Regions from separate parts of the Enterobacter sp. SCRI0065 genome, predicted to be linked through region 1. Evidence: predicted binding sites of a transcription regulator. Region 1 holds the regulator's gene; the other holds the start of a gene.

The links. The regulator PurR, encoded in region 1, represses purine synthesis genes. The targets are predictions, from matches to a motif close to CANGCAAACGTTTGCNTG.
Region 2: a site for PurR is predicted at 3,098-3,115, ahead of AC6EMZ_RS18955 (nucleobase:cation symporter-2 family protein). Genes of this name have one in related genera too.

Annotation. Positions count from the first base shown of each region.
Region 1 covers NZ_JCBAJB010000001.1:1,092,227-1,099,623, reverse strand. The annotation lists gene sodB (superoxide dismutase [Fe]) at 1-171, shown strand, start outside; gene AC6EMZ_RS05370 (MFS transporter) at 210-1,376, opposite strand; gene cydH (cytochrome bd-I oxidase subunit CydH) at 1,541-1,630, opposite strand; gene purR (HTH-type transcriptional repressor PurR) at 1,927-2,952, shown strand; gene punR (DNA-binding transcriptional activator PunR) at 2,971-3,882, opposite strand; gene punC (purine nucleoside transporter PunC) at 3,996-5,195, shown strand; gene cfa (cyclopropane fatty acyl phospholipid synthase) at 5,493-6,641, shown strand; gene AC6EMZ_RS05340 (riboflavin synthase subunit alpha) at 6,674-7,312, opposite strand.
Region 2 covers NZ_JCBAJB010000008.1:125,231-132,627, forward strand. The annotation lists gene AC6EMZ_RS18950 (AsmA family protein) at 1-1,531, opposite strand, end outside; gene AC6EMZ_RS18955 (nucleobase:cation symporter-2 family protein) at 1,652-3,046, opposite strand; gene gltS (sodium/glutamate symporter) at 3,260-4,462, shown strand; gene recG (ATP-dependent DNA helicase RecG) at 4,466-6,547, opposite strand; gene trmH (tRNA (guanosine(18)-2'-O)-methyltransferase TrmH) at 6,550-7,239, opposite strand; gene spoT (bifunctional GTP diphosphokinase/guanosine-3',5'-bis pyrophosphate 3'-pyrophosphohydrolase) at 7,244-7,397, opposite strand, start outside.

The DNA.
Region 1 (7,397 bases):
TCGACTTCAAACGCGGGCACCCCGCTCACCACCACTGCTACACCGCTGATGACCGTTGATGTGTGGGAACACGCTTATTACATCGACTACCGTAACGCACGCCCTAACTACCTTGAGCACTTCTGGGCTCTGGTAAACTGGGAATTTGTGGCGAAAAACTTCGCGGCATAAAAAGACACGCAGAAGGTTAACCCTTCTGCGTTTTTTAATCACTCCGTCGCACAGGCTGGTTCCGGCTGTTTACGACCGGACAGTACAACCAACAGTAAACCGAGTGCGGCGATAATCGCCCCCATCACCGGCACAAAGCTATACCCCAGCCCGCCAGAAATCACGGCGCCACCCGCCGCTGCACCCAAAGCATTACCCAGGTTAAACGCCCCAATATTGACTGAGGAAGAAAGCCCCGGCGCTTCGTGTGCTACGCGCATCACGCGCATCTGTAATGGCGGGACAACGGCAAACGTCGCAGCGCCCCATATGACCATCGCAATCGCAGCACCAAACTCATTTCGCGCCAGCCAAGGAATGGCGATCATGATGACGATAAGCAAGGTCAGAAAACCTTTCAGCGTACCGCTAACAGAACGGTCTGCCAGCTTGCCACCCAAATAGTTGCCAATTGAAAAACCGACGCCAATCAGCACCAGCATTCCCGTGACAAAGGCCGGCGTCGCATGCGTAATGTCATGCAGAACAGGCGAGATGTAGGTGTACAGAGTGAACATGGCGCCCGCACCCAGTACCGTGGTCAGCAACGCGGACAACACCTGAGGACGAAGCAAAACCGACAGCTCTTTACGCACGTCAGGACGCTCACCGGCTCCTCCTTTAGGCAGAGAGAAGAACAGTGCCACCATCGCCACCACGCCCAGCAGGGCTGTCGCCATGAAAGACATTCGCCAGCCAATGGTCTCACCCATCCATGTTGCTGCCGGCACGCCACCAATATTCGCGATCGTCAGGCCCATAAACATGGTTGCGACCGCACTGGCCTGCTTATGTTTAGGCACCACGCTTGCGGCCACGACCGAACCCAGACCAAAGAATGCACCATGGTTCAGGCTGGTCAAAATGCGCGACAGCATCAGCGTGGTGTAGTCCGGTGAGAGCGCAGAGAGCACATTTCCCAGCGTGAAAATAGCCATCAAGAAGATCAGCGCGTTGCGACGCCCACGATGCGAAAGCAGCAGCGTCATCAATGGCGCACCAATCATTACGCCAATGGCATAAGCGCTGATAAGCATACCCGCGGCAGGAATAGAAACATCCACACCTTTGGCAATTACCGGCAGCAGTCCCATAGGGGAAAATTCAGTGGTGCCGATGCCAAAAGCGCCAATCGCCAGGGACAACAGAGGAAAGTTGATTTTCATTCATTAACTCCGGATGCCGTGTCTTTACGCGACACAGAACAAATATGCCGAAAGCATGACATCAATCACAAAAAATAAGAAGTTAACAAAATAGCAAAAGATTATTGCAGAGGGAGTAACAATGGCGGGGAGAAAGCGAGGGAGAACGCTCTCCCCCGTTTGAATCAGTGCAGTATTGCCGTAAAGCTTGCCGCAACAATCAAAGCCAGCACGATGAAAGTGGTGGTTAGCGAAAACTTAAGATCGGTATTCATCAATTTTTCTCCTTTTAATCCCCACATGAAAAGTGAGCTTGCTCATTTTTACACAGTTTATCCCAAAAATCTTCCTGGATTTAGACTGATAAGTGTTTTTACGCTTCCCCTTTTCATCAAGATAAGACAAAATTCCACGCTAAATTTATAAGCGTACCGGCCACTGACCCCCTCCTGACGTCCTGTGTCGTTTTCCCGGCGTATCGCAATTCACTTTGCGAGATAAGGGTGAGAGAAGGCAAACGTTTACCTCTCAATTTTTCAGGAGCTTAGGATATGGTCTGGAGTGACAGCTAATGGCAACGATTAAAGATGTAGCGAAACGCGCAAACGTTTCCACTACAACCGTATCACATGTAATTAACAAAACTCGTTTTGTAGCAGAAGAGACGCGCAACGCCGTTTGGGCAGCGATTAAAGAGCTGCACTACTCTCCTAGCGCCGTGGCGCGCAGCCTTAAGGTCAACCACACCAAATCAATTGGTTTGCTGGCGACCAGTAGCGAAGCGGCCTATTTTGCCGAGATAATCGAAGCAGTAGAGAAAAACTGCTTCCAGAAGGGCTATACCTTGATTCTGGGTAATGCCTGGAATAGTCAGGAAAAACAACGGGCTTACTTGTCCATGATGGCGCAAAAACGCGTAGACGGTTTGCTGGTTATGTGTTCCGAATATCCTGAATCCGTACTCTCGATGCTCGAAGAGTACCGTCATATCCCGATGGTCGTCATGGACTGGGGTGATACGCGCGCTGATTTCACCGATTCCGTCAACGACAACGCTTTTGAAGGCGGATATATGGCGGGTCGCTACCTGATTGAACGCGGCCATCGCGAAATCGGCGTTATTCCGGGTCCGCTTGAGCGCAACACCGGTGCCGGTCGTCTGGCGGGCTTCATGAAGGCGATGGAAGAAGCATTGATCGCCGTTCCAGAAAACTGGATCGTTCAGGGCGATTTTGAACCAGAATCGGGTTATCGCGCCATGCAGCAAATCGTCTCCCAACCGCATCGCCCTACTGCCGTATTCTGCGGCGGCGATATCATGGCGATGGGTGCGCTTTGCGCCGCTGACGAGCTGGGACTGCGTGTGCCGCAGGATATTTCAGTGATCGGGTATGATAACGTGCGCAACGCTCGTTTCTTTACCCCGGCGTTGACCACCATTCATCAGCCAAAAGATTCGCTGGGTGAAACGGCGTTCAATATGTTGATGGACAGAATCGTCAGCAAACGCGAAGAGTCGCAGTCCATCGAAGTGCATCCGCGCCTGATTGAACGCCGCTCGGTCGCCGATGGTCCATTCCGCGACTACCGCCGCTAATCTTTTCTGCGGGGCCGGTTATTCCGGCTCCCGCAGCCATTCCTTGTTTAGCGTTTCACTATCCCCCAGATAATCCAGCAGCCAGGCGAGCGCAGGCGACATGTCGTTTTGCTGCCAGGTCAGGCAACACGCCGCATCCGGGAAGGGGTTCTCCAGCGTCAACGCCACCCATTGTCCGTTGTCTATTCGCGGTTGGGCAAAATGTACAGGCACCATACCCACGCACAATCCCGCTGAGAGGCAGGTTGCCGATGACTCCCAGTCAGGCGCAACGACGCGTCGCTGATTGTCCAGCAGCCAGGTGATACGCTTTGGCAGTGAGCGGGAGGTATCCTCAAGCACCAGCGAAGGCCAGTTGCGCAACGTATCGTCGCTCAATGGCCCAGCCATCGTGGCCAAAGGATGGTGGCTCGCCACTACGCAGGTCCAGCTCAACGTGCCCATATCGCGAAACGTATAACGTCCCCCGACGGGGATGGCCTGGGTCGCCCCGATGGCCATTTCGACTCGCCCATCCGATAGCGCATCCCACACCCCGTTAAAAACTTCCTGGGAAACACGCAGCTCCACGTCTGAGAAATGCCGATAGAAATCGACAATCATCTGTCGGGTACGTTCAGGCTTAACAATATTATCCACAGCAATAGAAAGATGCCCGCGCCAGCCGTTGGCAATCTGCTGGCACTGCTCACGGGTGATCATCATTTTTTTGATAACAGATCGGCCTTCCTTTAAAAACCATGCCCCGGCAGGCGTCAGAACGACATCGCGATGACGTCGTTCAAACAGTGTCACCGCCAGCCATTCCTCAAGCTGGCGCACGGTATAACTGATCGCTGACGGGACGCGATGCAACTCCTGCGCCGCACTGCTAAAGCTGCCGTTACGCGCGACGGCATCGACCACTTCAAGGGAATATTCAGACCACATTTTCTGCCTACAAATATTTTGAATGCACCAGACAAATATTAGCGTTTCACAAGGGGGATTGCACTCCCTACACTCTGCGCCAAAGAACACCTGCCCTGATTAGGAAAAAAATAATGCAACCTGGAAAAGGATTTATGGTCTGGCTCGCTGGCTTAAGCGTGCTGGGCTTTTTAGCGACCGATATGTACCTCCCCGCCTTCGCAGCGATGCAGGCAGATTTACAGACGCCTGCCGCTGCCATTAGTGCCAGCCTGAGCTTGTTCCTGGCAGGCTTTGCGTTTGCCCAACTTCTGTGGGGGCCGCTCTCCGATCGCTATGGCCGAAAGCCAATTTTGCTGCTGGGTCTGACCATTTTTGCCCTGAGCAGTTTAGGCATGTTGTGGGTCCGTGACGCAACCTGGCTGCTGGTGCTGCGCTTCATTCAGGCCTTTGGCGTATGCGCAGCCGCAGTGACCTGGCAGGCGCTGGTAACCGATTACTATCCGGCTTCGCGCGTGAACCGAATCTTTGCCACCATCATGCCGCTGGTTGGCCTTTCACCCGCCCTTGCGCCGCTGCTGGGCAGCTGGATCCTGGTCCACTTTGACTGGCAGGCGATCTTCGCCACGCTGTTTATTATTACCCTGATCTTGATGATTCCGGCGTTCTCGCTAAAACCGGCTCAGCCGAAAGTCGCCGACCCCGAGGAATCGCGCGTCACCTTTATGTCGCTGCTGCGCTCACGCGACTATCGCGGTAATGTGCTGATTTATGCCGCCTGCTCAGCGAGCTTCTTTGCCTGGCTCACCGGTTCACCGTTTATCTTGCACGATATGGGCTACAGCCCTGCGGTTATTGGTCTGAGCTACGTTCCGCAAACCATCGCTTTTTTGGTGGGTGGCTATGGCTGTCGCGCGGCGCTGCAAAAATGGCAGGGACAACAAATGCTACCGTGGCTACTGGTACTTTATGCATTGAGCGTGGTTGCGACCTTTGCCGTTGGTTTTATTCCCCATGTTGCCCTGGCAGAGATTCTTATTCCCTTCTGCATTATGGCCGTCGCAAACGGTGCCATTTATCCTATCGTGGTTGCCCAGGCTTTACGTCCGTTCCCGCACGCAACCGGTAGAGCCGCCGCCCTGCAAAATACCCTGCAACTGGGCCTGTGCTTCCTGGCAAGTTTGATTGTCTCGGCTCTCATTGCCACTCCACTGATGACCACCACCAGCGTGATGCTGGTTACCGTGGCGCTGGCAGCGCTGGGTTATCGCCTGCAATCCACCGTAAAAAAGCAAAGTGATGACGGTACACAACCAGAATCATCGCAGGCATAGTGGCGCACGCAATTATGTGAAAAACCGGTGATTAGGATGCTAACAATTTTCAGTTGAATGACAGATTTTTGAGGCTTATACTAAATTCGGTTCATATAAATACGATAAATATTATGTGTTAACGGGAGCCGGAGTGCTCCCGTTTTACCATGGATGGATTTTCGGCAAGGGTTTTCTCCCTTCCTCTGTTCTACGTCGGATACTAGCCTCGCGGGTAATCCCGTGAGATTTCTCACAAACCATAAAAAGCGGCTACGCTGTTTGAAGGTTCTGATCACATCAGGTGATGGAGAAGCTATGAGTTCATCGTGTATAGAAGAAGTCAGCATTCGGGACGATAATTGGTCACGAATCGTCAGTGAATTATTGAGTCGAGCAGGCGTCACCATTAACGGTCCTGCCCCTTCGGATATCCAGGTAAAACACCCCGATTTTTTTAAGCGCGTTTTACAGGAAGGTTCCCTGGGGCTGGGAGAAAGCTACATGGATGGCTGGTGGGAATGCGAGCAGTTGGATGTTTTTTTCAACACCGTTCTGCGCGCCGGGCTTGAAAATCAACTGCCCCGGCATCTCAAAGATACGCTGCGTATCGCCTCCGCTCGCCTGTTAAATCTGCAAAGTAAAAAGCGTGCCTGGATTGTTGGCAAGGAACATTACGACCTGGGTAACGATCTTTTCACGCGCATGCTTGACCCGTTAATGCAATATTCCTGCGCCTACTGGAAAGAGGCCTCCACACTTGAAGAGGCGCAGCAGGCCAAACTGCGTCTGATTTGCGAAAAGCTTCAATTGCAGCCCGGTATGCGCGTACTGGACATTGGTTGCGGTTGGGGTGGGCTGGCCTGGTTTATGGCTAAAAATTACGGCGTTGGCGTGGTGGGCGTGACGATTTCAGCCGAGCAACAGAAGATGGCGCAAGAGCGCTGCGAAGGGCTGGATGTGACCATTCTTCTGCAAGACTATCGCGACCTGCATGACCAGTTCGATCGTATTGTATCGGTCGGAATGTTCGAGCACGTGGGGCCGAAAAACTACAATACCTATTTCAACGTTGCAGACCGCAACCTCAAGCCCGACGGGGTTTTCCTGCTGCACACCATAGGTTCCAAAAAAACCGACCATACCGTCGATCCGTGGATCAACAAATACATCTTCCCGAACGGTTGTTTACCGTCAGTGCGCCAGATCGCGAAGGCCAGCGAGCCGCATTTCGTGATGGAAGACTGGCATAACTTTGGTGCAGATTACGATACGACGCTGATGGCATGGCATGCTCGCTTTCAGACTGCCTGGCCTGAGATTGCCGACAACTATTCTGAGCGTTTTAAAAGAATGTTTAGTTATTATCTGAACGCCTGTGCTGGTGCTTTCCGCGCCCGCGATATTCAGCTTTGGCAGGTAGTATTCAGCCGAGGGATTGAAAACGGACTGCGCGTTACGCGCTAAGAAGCCGCCCCGGGAAGCCGGGGCGACGTTTATTATTCTTCAGATCCGAGCTTTAATGCCGCTTCTTTTGCCGCCAGCACGCGTTCAACGGTATCCACGACCGCCTGAGTTTGCGGATCGATTTCAATATTGATGCGATGGCCCAGTTTTTTAGTGCCGAGCGTGGTGCGCTGTAATGTTTCAGGAATTAAATGCACGCAGAAACGGGTTGGTGTCACTTCGCCAACCGTCAAACTGATACCATCAATGCCAATAAATCCTTTATACAGGATGTATTTCATGAGCGTTGGATCCTGAACCTTAAACCAGATTTGGCGGTTATTTTCAGAGGTCAGAATTTTTGATATCTCGGCGGTCGTCATAATATGGCCCGACATTAAATGCCCGCCAATTTCGTCGCTAAACTTCGCCGCACGCTCAACGTTAACCGTATCGCCTTCCACCAGCTCACCGAGGTTGGTGATGCGCAGCGTCTCTTTCATCAGGTCAAAGCTAATGCGATTACCGTCGATCCCGGTAACCGTCAAACAACAACCGTTGTGCGCAACCGATGCTCCCGTTTCCAGCCCATCGAGCATATATTCCGGCAGCTCGACAACGTGGGTACGGAAATTAGGTTTTTCATCAATGGACACCAGTTTTGCTGTGCCCTGCACAATACCAGTAAACATGCTAACAACTCCTGTATTTTCCGGACGGCGATAACACCGTTTAATCCCATCACAATAACAGTTGGAAATACAGGTTGCCAGTGGA
Region 2 (7,397 bases), on a different contig from region 1:
AAATTGATAGCGTGGGCCATCCCCACTGCTGTAGCACGTTAAGCGGTACGCCGCGCCCGGTCAGGCTGACGGTAGTCTGGCGCTGCGGCAGCTGCGATACGGTCGCTGTGGCTTCCAGAATCCCCTTCTCGGTAAACGCGCTGAGTTCCGTCACATTCACCGTCGAGGCGTTTGCCGCAATCGCCATCGACGGGCGGCGGACGTCCACGCGGTTGAACGTGGCTGCCGCGCCGTTAAGCGTTGCGTTGCCGCCCCATACGCCCCACTGGCGGTCTTTCGCAAGCTGAAGGTTTGCACCGTAACCGTCCAGTGAGGTGATTTGCCACGGGAAGGTCGGGTCGATATCGATCACCAGGTTGCGGCTCAGGCCGAATTTCTTCAGCGTGACGCCATTGAGCCATTCGGGGAGTTGATCCATCCACAGCGTTTTCCAGTTTTCCGGTAAGGTGTATTCCAACCCGGCAACGGCGACATCGTCCAGCACCAGCGCTTTGCCGTTACGCAGCCAGTTACCCGACGTGCGCAGCATCCCACCTTCCCAACGGGAGGTGAACTGGCGCAGCGCGATCCCCTGCGGGGCAAACTCAGCGTTGAAGATAGGGTCGAAAAGGTGCAAGGAGCCGTAGATAAACTCGCTCGCGTTCATGGATAACCGTCCGTCCTGGCTCTGCCAGTCGCCTTTGCTCAGCGTCAGGCTGCGCAGGCTTAAATCAAGATCGGTCACCGCCCAGTCCGGGCCTTGCAGACGCGCATCGGTCACGTCCAGCCGACCAATTTGCAGGGAAGGCAGCGTGGTGATCGGTGCGAAGAAATCGGCCAGCGATTTGTCGCTTTGTAGACGGATATCGTTCAGGCGCATGTTGTCGATAACCCAACCACCATCGGCATTGCGTCGTGCATTGCCGGTGAGGGAGCCGCGTGCCATGTCCGCGCCGATGGTGCTCAGCACCACTTCTTTGCCGTTGAGTTCACCCTGAATGAGCACGTTGCTGGCGGGAACACCGTTCAGCGTTAGCGATCCGGCGCTCATTTGAATCTGCGCTTTTTTGCCGAGTACGTTTCCTGCTTCGGGCTGCCAGGGGCTTACGCCGCCGGTCACTTTTTGCGCGCTCAGATCCCACTCAGTATTGGGACTATTAAATGCCATGTTATTCAACTGCAGGCGGTCGGCCTGGAAGGGCAACGGTGCGGTTTGCGGCGAGAGGTTAAGCGTACCGTCGACCAGGGTGATGGTGTCCATATGCAGCGGGTCGGTTATCTGGCGGCTGCTCAGGCCAATATCCACCTTTTTGGCGACGAGCGTGGCTGGCTGGCCGTCTCGACCAAAAGTAACGTTCTCAAGAAGGATGTGGGAAGGCGATGAAAAACGATGATCCATCAGGTCAAAGTTGAGTTCGTAATCGGTGTTGACCGTGATCCAGCTGCTGACCTGCGCCGCACCCCAGCGCGTCTGAATAAGGATATAAAATGCCAGGATTGCGATAAGTACCGCAATCAAAATCCAGATGAGCAGCTTTCCAATAAATTTCATGGTCTTCCATCCCGTCAAACGCACATAAAGGAGTTATGCACGATTTATGCGCAATGCTCAAGGCGGGAATGGTGTATTTAGATGTCACGGCAGGCATTGATTGCCTGCCGTGAAGGTGAATCAGTTCTTTTCAGGCGGGAAAACGAGGTTCAGAACAATAGCCGTGATACCGCCAGCGGCGATGCCGGAGGAGAGCAGATTTTTCACCCAGTCAGGGGCAAACTGCAAAATCAACGGCTGCTGTGATACGCCCAGACCCACGGCCAGTGACAGTGCGATGATCATGATCGCGCGGCGGTTCAGGGGCTCGCGAGAGACGATACGCACGCCGGATGCCGCGATGGTACCAAACATCACAAGCGTAGCGCCGCCGAGCACCGGCTCAGGAATATGCTGCACAAAGCCGCTGACCGCCGGGAACAAGCCCAGCACGATCAGCATCAGCGCCACCACAAAACCTACGTAGCGGCTGGCAACGCCAGTCAACTGAATCACGCCGTTGTTCTGTCCGAAACAGGAGTTCGGGAAGGTGTTGAACACCGCGGAGACAAACGAATTCAGACCGTTTGCCAGCACACCGCCCTTCAGACGCTTCATATATATCGGGCCAGAGACCGGCTGTTCAGACACGTCAGAGGTGGCGGTGATATCGCCGATGGTTTCGAGCGAGGTGATCATAAAGACCAGCATCAGCGGCAACAGCAGGTTCCAGTCAATGCCTAAGCCGTAATACAGCGGTGTAGGAACCATGATCAGCGGGCTGTTGGTCGGCGCGGTATTCTCCGGCAGCATGCCCAGCGTCCAGGCCATCAGGTAGCCGGCTGCCATCGCAATCACCAGTGAGGCTACACGCAGGTAAGGGTTGCGCTGACGGTTAAGCAGAATAATGATCGCCAGCACCACGCCTGCCAGCAGCAGGTTTTTCGGTGCGCCAAAGGTGTTATCGCTCATTGCCGCATAGCCGCCACCGATGGAGGTCAGGCCAACCTGAATCAGCGACAGGCCGATAATCATCACCACTACGCCTGAGACCAGCGGCGTAATCACCCGGCGCGCCAGGTGCAGCACGCGAGAGATAACCATTTCGGTGCAGCTTGCCAACATCAACGTGCCGAACAGTGCCGCCATCATCGTCGGGACATCCGCCCCGCCGGTTTTCAGCGCCGTTCCGCCCATAATAAGCGGTGCCACAAAGTTAAAGCTGGTGCCCTGAATCGACAGCAAACCTGAACCGACCGGACCCCACGCTTTGATTTGAATTATAGAGGCGACACCGGAAGCGAACAGCGACATGCTGATGATGTGCTGGGTATCCTGCGCAGGTAAGCCGAGCGCCTGGCAGATCAGCAGGGCTGGAGTGATCACCGCAACAAACATCGCCAGCAGGTGCTGAGATGCAGCGAATACCGTCTGCGCCAGAGGCGGTCGGTCTTCAAGGCGATAAATCAATTCACTATTATGCTGAACCTGCGCAATCGGTTGCGCATCTGGAGACTCTATGGCGTTAACGGACATCGGCTGCTATCCCACGGTGGAAAAGCGGGCATTTTATCTGACCAGATGGTAAAAGCAAACGATTGCCAGTGAAAATAATTCAGATAATCCGCTCTTAGTTGATGACGTTGACTATAACCAGATCGAGACGTTTATTAGACTTATTGTCCTTAGCTCATGGAGAGCGCCATTAGCCCAGGCGAATACGTCAACGTACGTAATAAGGAGCCATGCATGATTTATCTCGATACGTTATCCACACTCGTTGCCGCAACGCTTGTCCTTTTGCTGGGGCGCAAGCTGGTCAACGGCGTCTCGCTCCTGAAGAAATACACCATTCCGGAGCCTGTCGCGGGCGGTCTGGTGGTGGCGCTGGCACTGCTGGTGCTGAAAAAGAGCATCGACCTGGAGTTCGATTTTGATATGTCTCTAAGGGATCCGCTGATGCTGGCCTTCTTTGCGACGATTGGCCTCAATGCTAACCTGGCAAGCCTGCGGGCAGGGGGAAAGGTACTGGGCGTTTTCCTGGCGGTGGTGATTGGGCTGCTGGTAATGCAAAACGCGATTGGTATCGGCATGTCGTATCTCCTTGGTCTGGATCCGCTGATGGGCCTGTTGGCAGGCTCCATTACTCTGCTGGGTGGTCATGGAACGGGCGCGGCCTGGAGCAAGATTTTTGAAGAGCGCTATGGGTTCGAGAGCGCCACGGAAGTGGCGATGGCCTGCGCGACTTTTGGCCTGGTGCTGGGCGGGCTGCTTGGTGGACCTGTCGCCCGCTATCTGGTGAAACGTTCATCCACACCGGAAGGGATCCCTGACGATAAAAAGGCGCCGACGACGTTTGAGAAACCGGACGCTGAGCGCACCATCTCCTCACTGGTGCTTATTGAATCCATCGCTCTAATTGCCATTTGCCTGACGGTGGGTAAGGTTTTGGCGCAGTGGCTGGCAGGAACACCGTTCGAACTGCCGACGTTTGTCAGCGTACTCTTCGTGGGCGTTGTGCTGAGCAACGGTCTGTCGATGGCGGGTTTCTATCGCGTCTTTGAGCGCGCGGTGTCGGTAATGGGTAACGTGTGCCTGTCGCTCTTTTTAGCGATGGCGTTGATGAGCCTTAAGCTATGGGAACTGGCTTCGCTCGCACTCCCTATCCTCGCGATTCTTGCCGTGCAGACGCTGTTTATGGCTTTTTATGCGATCTTTGTGACCTGGCGTGTGATGGGAAAAGATTACGATGCGGCGGTGCTGGCAGCGGGGCATTGCGGTTTTGGTCTGGGGGCAACTCCAACGGCTATCGCGAATATGCAGGCTATTACCGAGCGTTTTGGTCCTTCACATATCGCGTTTCTGGTGGTGCCGATGGTTGGCGCGTTCTTCATCGACATCGTCAATGCGCTGGTGATTAAACTCTATTTGATGTTGCCAATCTTTGCCTGAGGATCAGGCGTTGGAATAGCGTTCGGTTTCCGGCATCCAGCGTTCAATTAACGCTGTTGCCTGTTCTGGGTAGCGTTCATGAATGTGGCGGGCAAGGCGTTGAACTTCGGGGATCATGGCCTGATCGCGCATTAAGTCGGCCACTTTGAACTCGGCATTCCCCGTTTGTCGCGTGCCCAGCAGCTCGCCCGGCCCACGAATCTCCAAATCTTTTTGTGCAATGACAAAGCCGTCGTTGCTGTCGCGCAGTACCTGCAAACGCATTTGTGCGGTTTTGGAAAGCGGGGATTTAAACAGCAGCACGCAGTGGGAGGCCACCGATCCACGTCCGACGCGGCCGCGCAGCTGGTGGAGTTGCGCAAGACCCAATCGTTCTGGGTTTTCGATAATCATCAGGCTGGCATTAGGAACGTCTACGCCCACTTCAATTACCGTGGTGGCGACCAGCAGATGCAGCTCGCCCTGCTTGAAGGACTGCATCACCGCCTGTTTTTCAGCAGGCTTCATGCGGCCGTGTACCAGCCCGACGTTCAGCTCCGGCAGGGCCAGCTTGAGCTCTTCCCACGTGGCTTCTGCGGCCTGTGCTTCCAGCAGGTCCGACTCTTCAATCAGCGTACAGACCCAATAGGCCTGGCGATTTTCGTTAGTGCTGGCATTGCGCACGCGCTCGATAATCTCGCTGCGGCGGGTGTCCGGAATGGCGACCGTGGTAACAGGCGTGCGGCCTGGCGGCAGTTCATCAATCGTAGAAGTATCCAGATCGGCATAGGCGGTCATCGCCAGCGTGCGTGGGATCGGCGTTGCGGTCATGATCAACTGGTGCGGATGAAAACCCTGTTGCTGGCCTTTTTCACGCAGCGCCAGGCGCTGGTGTACGCCAAAACGGTGTTGTTCATCGATGATAACTAATGCCAGGCCATTAAACTGGACCTGTTCCTGGAAGATGGCGTGCGTACCGACCACCATTTGCACCTGGCCGCTGGCAATGGCGTCCTGCTGGGCAAGACGCGCTTTGCCTTTTTGCTTACCGGCAAGCCAGCCGACTTCAATGCCCAGCGGTTCGAACCAGCTGCGGAAGTTGTTAGCGTGCTGCTCGGCGAGCAGTTCCGTTGGCGCCATTAACGCCACCTGCTTGCCGTGGGCGATGGCACGCAGCGCGGCAAGCGCGGCCACCAGCGTTTTACCGGAGCCCACGTCGCCCTGCACAAGGCGCATCATCGGCACGTCGAGCGCCAGGTCATGTTCTATTTCTGCCGTCACTCTGGCCTGAGCACCGGTTGGCTTAAACGGTAATGACGCCAGCAGCTTATCTTTTAAATCATCGTGAGCGCTTAACGCCAGAGCGTGAAAACGTTGCGCACCAGCGCGAAGCGCCAGCATGCTCAGGTTATGCGCCAGTAATTCTTCAAGGATAAGCCGCCGTTGAGCGGGATGCTTCCCGGTTTCTAAATCGGCAAGCTGTAATGTCGGTGGAGGACGGTGCAGAGTACGTATTGCTTCCGGCAGGCTCATCAAGCCTTGGGCCAGCTCAGGTGTCAGCAGTTCGGTAATGGCGCAGGTATCGAGCAGCTCTAGTGCCTGATCGGTAAGCTTACGCAGCGTGGCCTGCTTTATGCCTTCGGTGGTTGGGTAAACCGGCGTCAGCGTTTCCTGTAACTCCGGTGTACTCAGATCGCCCTGCACGCGGTATTCCGGGTGGATCATCTCCGCGCCAAATTTACCGCGTTTTGCTTCGCCGTACGCCAGCACGCGTCGCCCGCTGGCGAGGCTGTTTTTCATCGCCGCGCTGAAGTTGAAAAAGCGCATTGTCAGGATGCCAGAGCCGTCGCTGATTTGGCAGGTCATCATTCGGCGTCCGCCAAACGTGATCGTGGAGTTCAGGACCTCGCCTTCGACGGTGGCATAAATGCCAGGGAGTAAGTCGCCAATGGCGTAAAGCTGGGTGCGGTCTTCGTAGCGTAAAGGGAGATGCAGGAGTAAATCTTGTACGGTGTGCAGGCCGATTTTAGCCAGTTTGCTGCTTTGCGCCGCGCCCACGCCAGTGAGTGAATTAAGCGGGATGGCGTCCAGCAGGCGGCCTTTCATGGTTATTTCGCTGACTGCATGGTGGCCCACCATGCAGCATCGGCTTCAATCTCGCCTTGTGCATTGACGTGAGGGTAGGGCATTTTTTTCTGTTTCGCGACGCGAGCCAGCACCGGATAGCCACCTTCAAACAGCAGACGTTGCTGCTCGTCTTCTGGCAGCATGCTGTTGCTACGTTCGTACATTCCCGCATTCTGGCGCTGACGCTGGGCTTCATACAGGATTAACGCCGAAGCGACGGAAACATTCAACGATTGCACCATGCCGATCATAGGGATGATGATATCCCGATCCGCCAGATCTAACGCCTCCGGCGTGATCCCCGTCTTCTCCTGCCCCATCAGGATGCAGGTAGGACGGGTGTAATCTATCTCGCGAAAATCAACGGCTTTATCAGACAGGTGAGTGGCCAGAATCTGCATGCCGTACTCTTTTAGCTGAGATATGGCATCGCTAATCGTTGGGTGGGTTTTCACCGTCACCCAACTGTTGCTGCCTGCGGCGCTGGAGGCCATGGTGCGCAGATGGCTGTTTGGCCAGACGGCGTGGACTTCATGCACGCCCACGGCATCGGCAGTACGCACAATAGCAGAGACGTTATGAGGTTTATGAACCTGCTCCATGCAGACCGTCAGGTCAGGCTGACGCCTGGCGAGCATCTCACAGATACGCGCATAACGATTTGCATTCATCAGGCTAGTTTCGGTTACGGGTGACTTTAATGACGTCCGGCATAACGCGAATTTTACGCATAATGTTCGCCAGATGCACACGGTCACGGGCGGTCAGACGGATAAAGGCGCTGTAAACGCGGCCATCTTTCTCTTCTGTGTTCAAGCTATGAATGTTA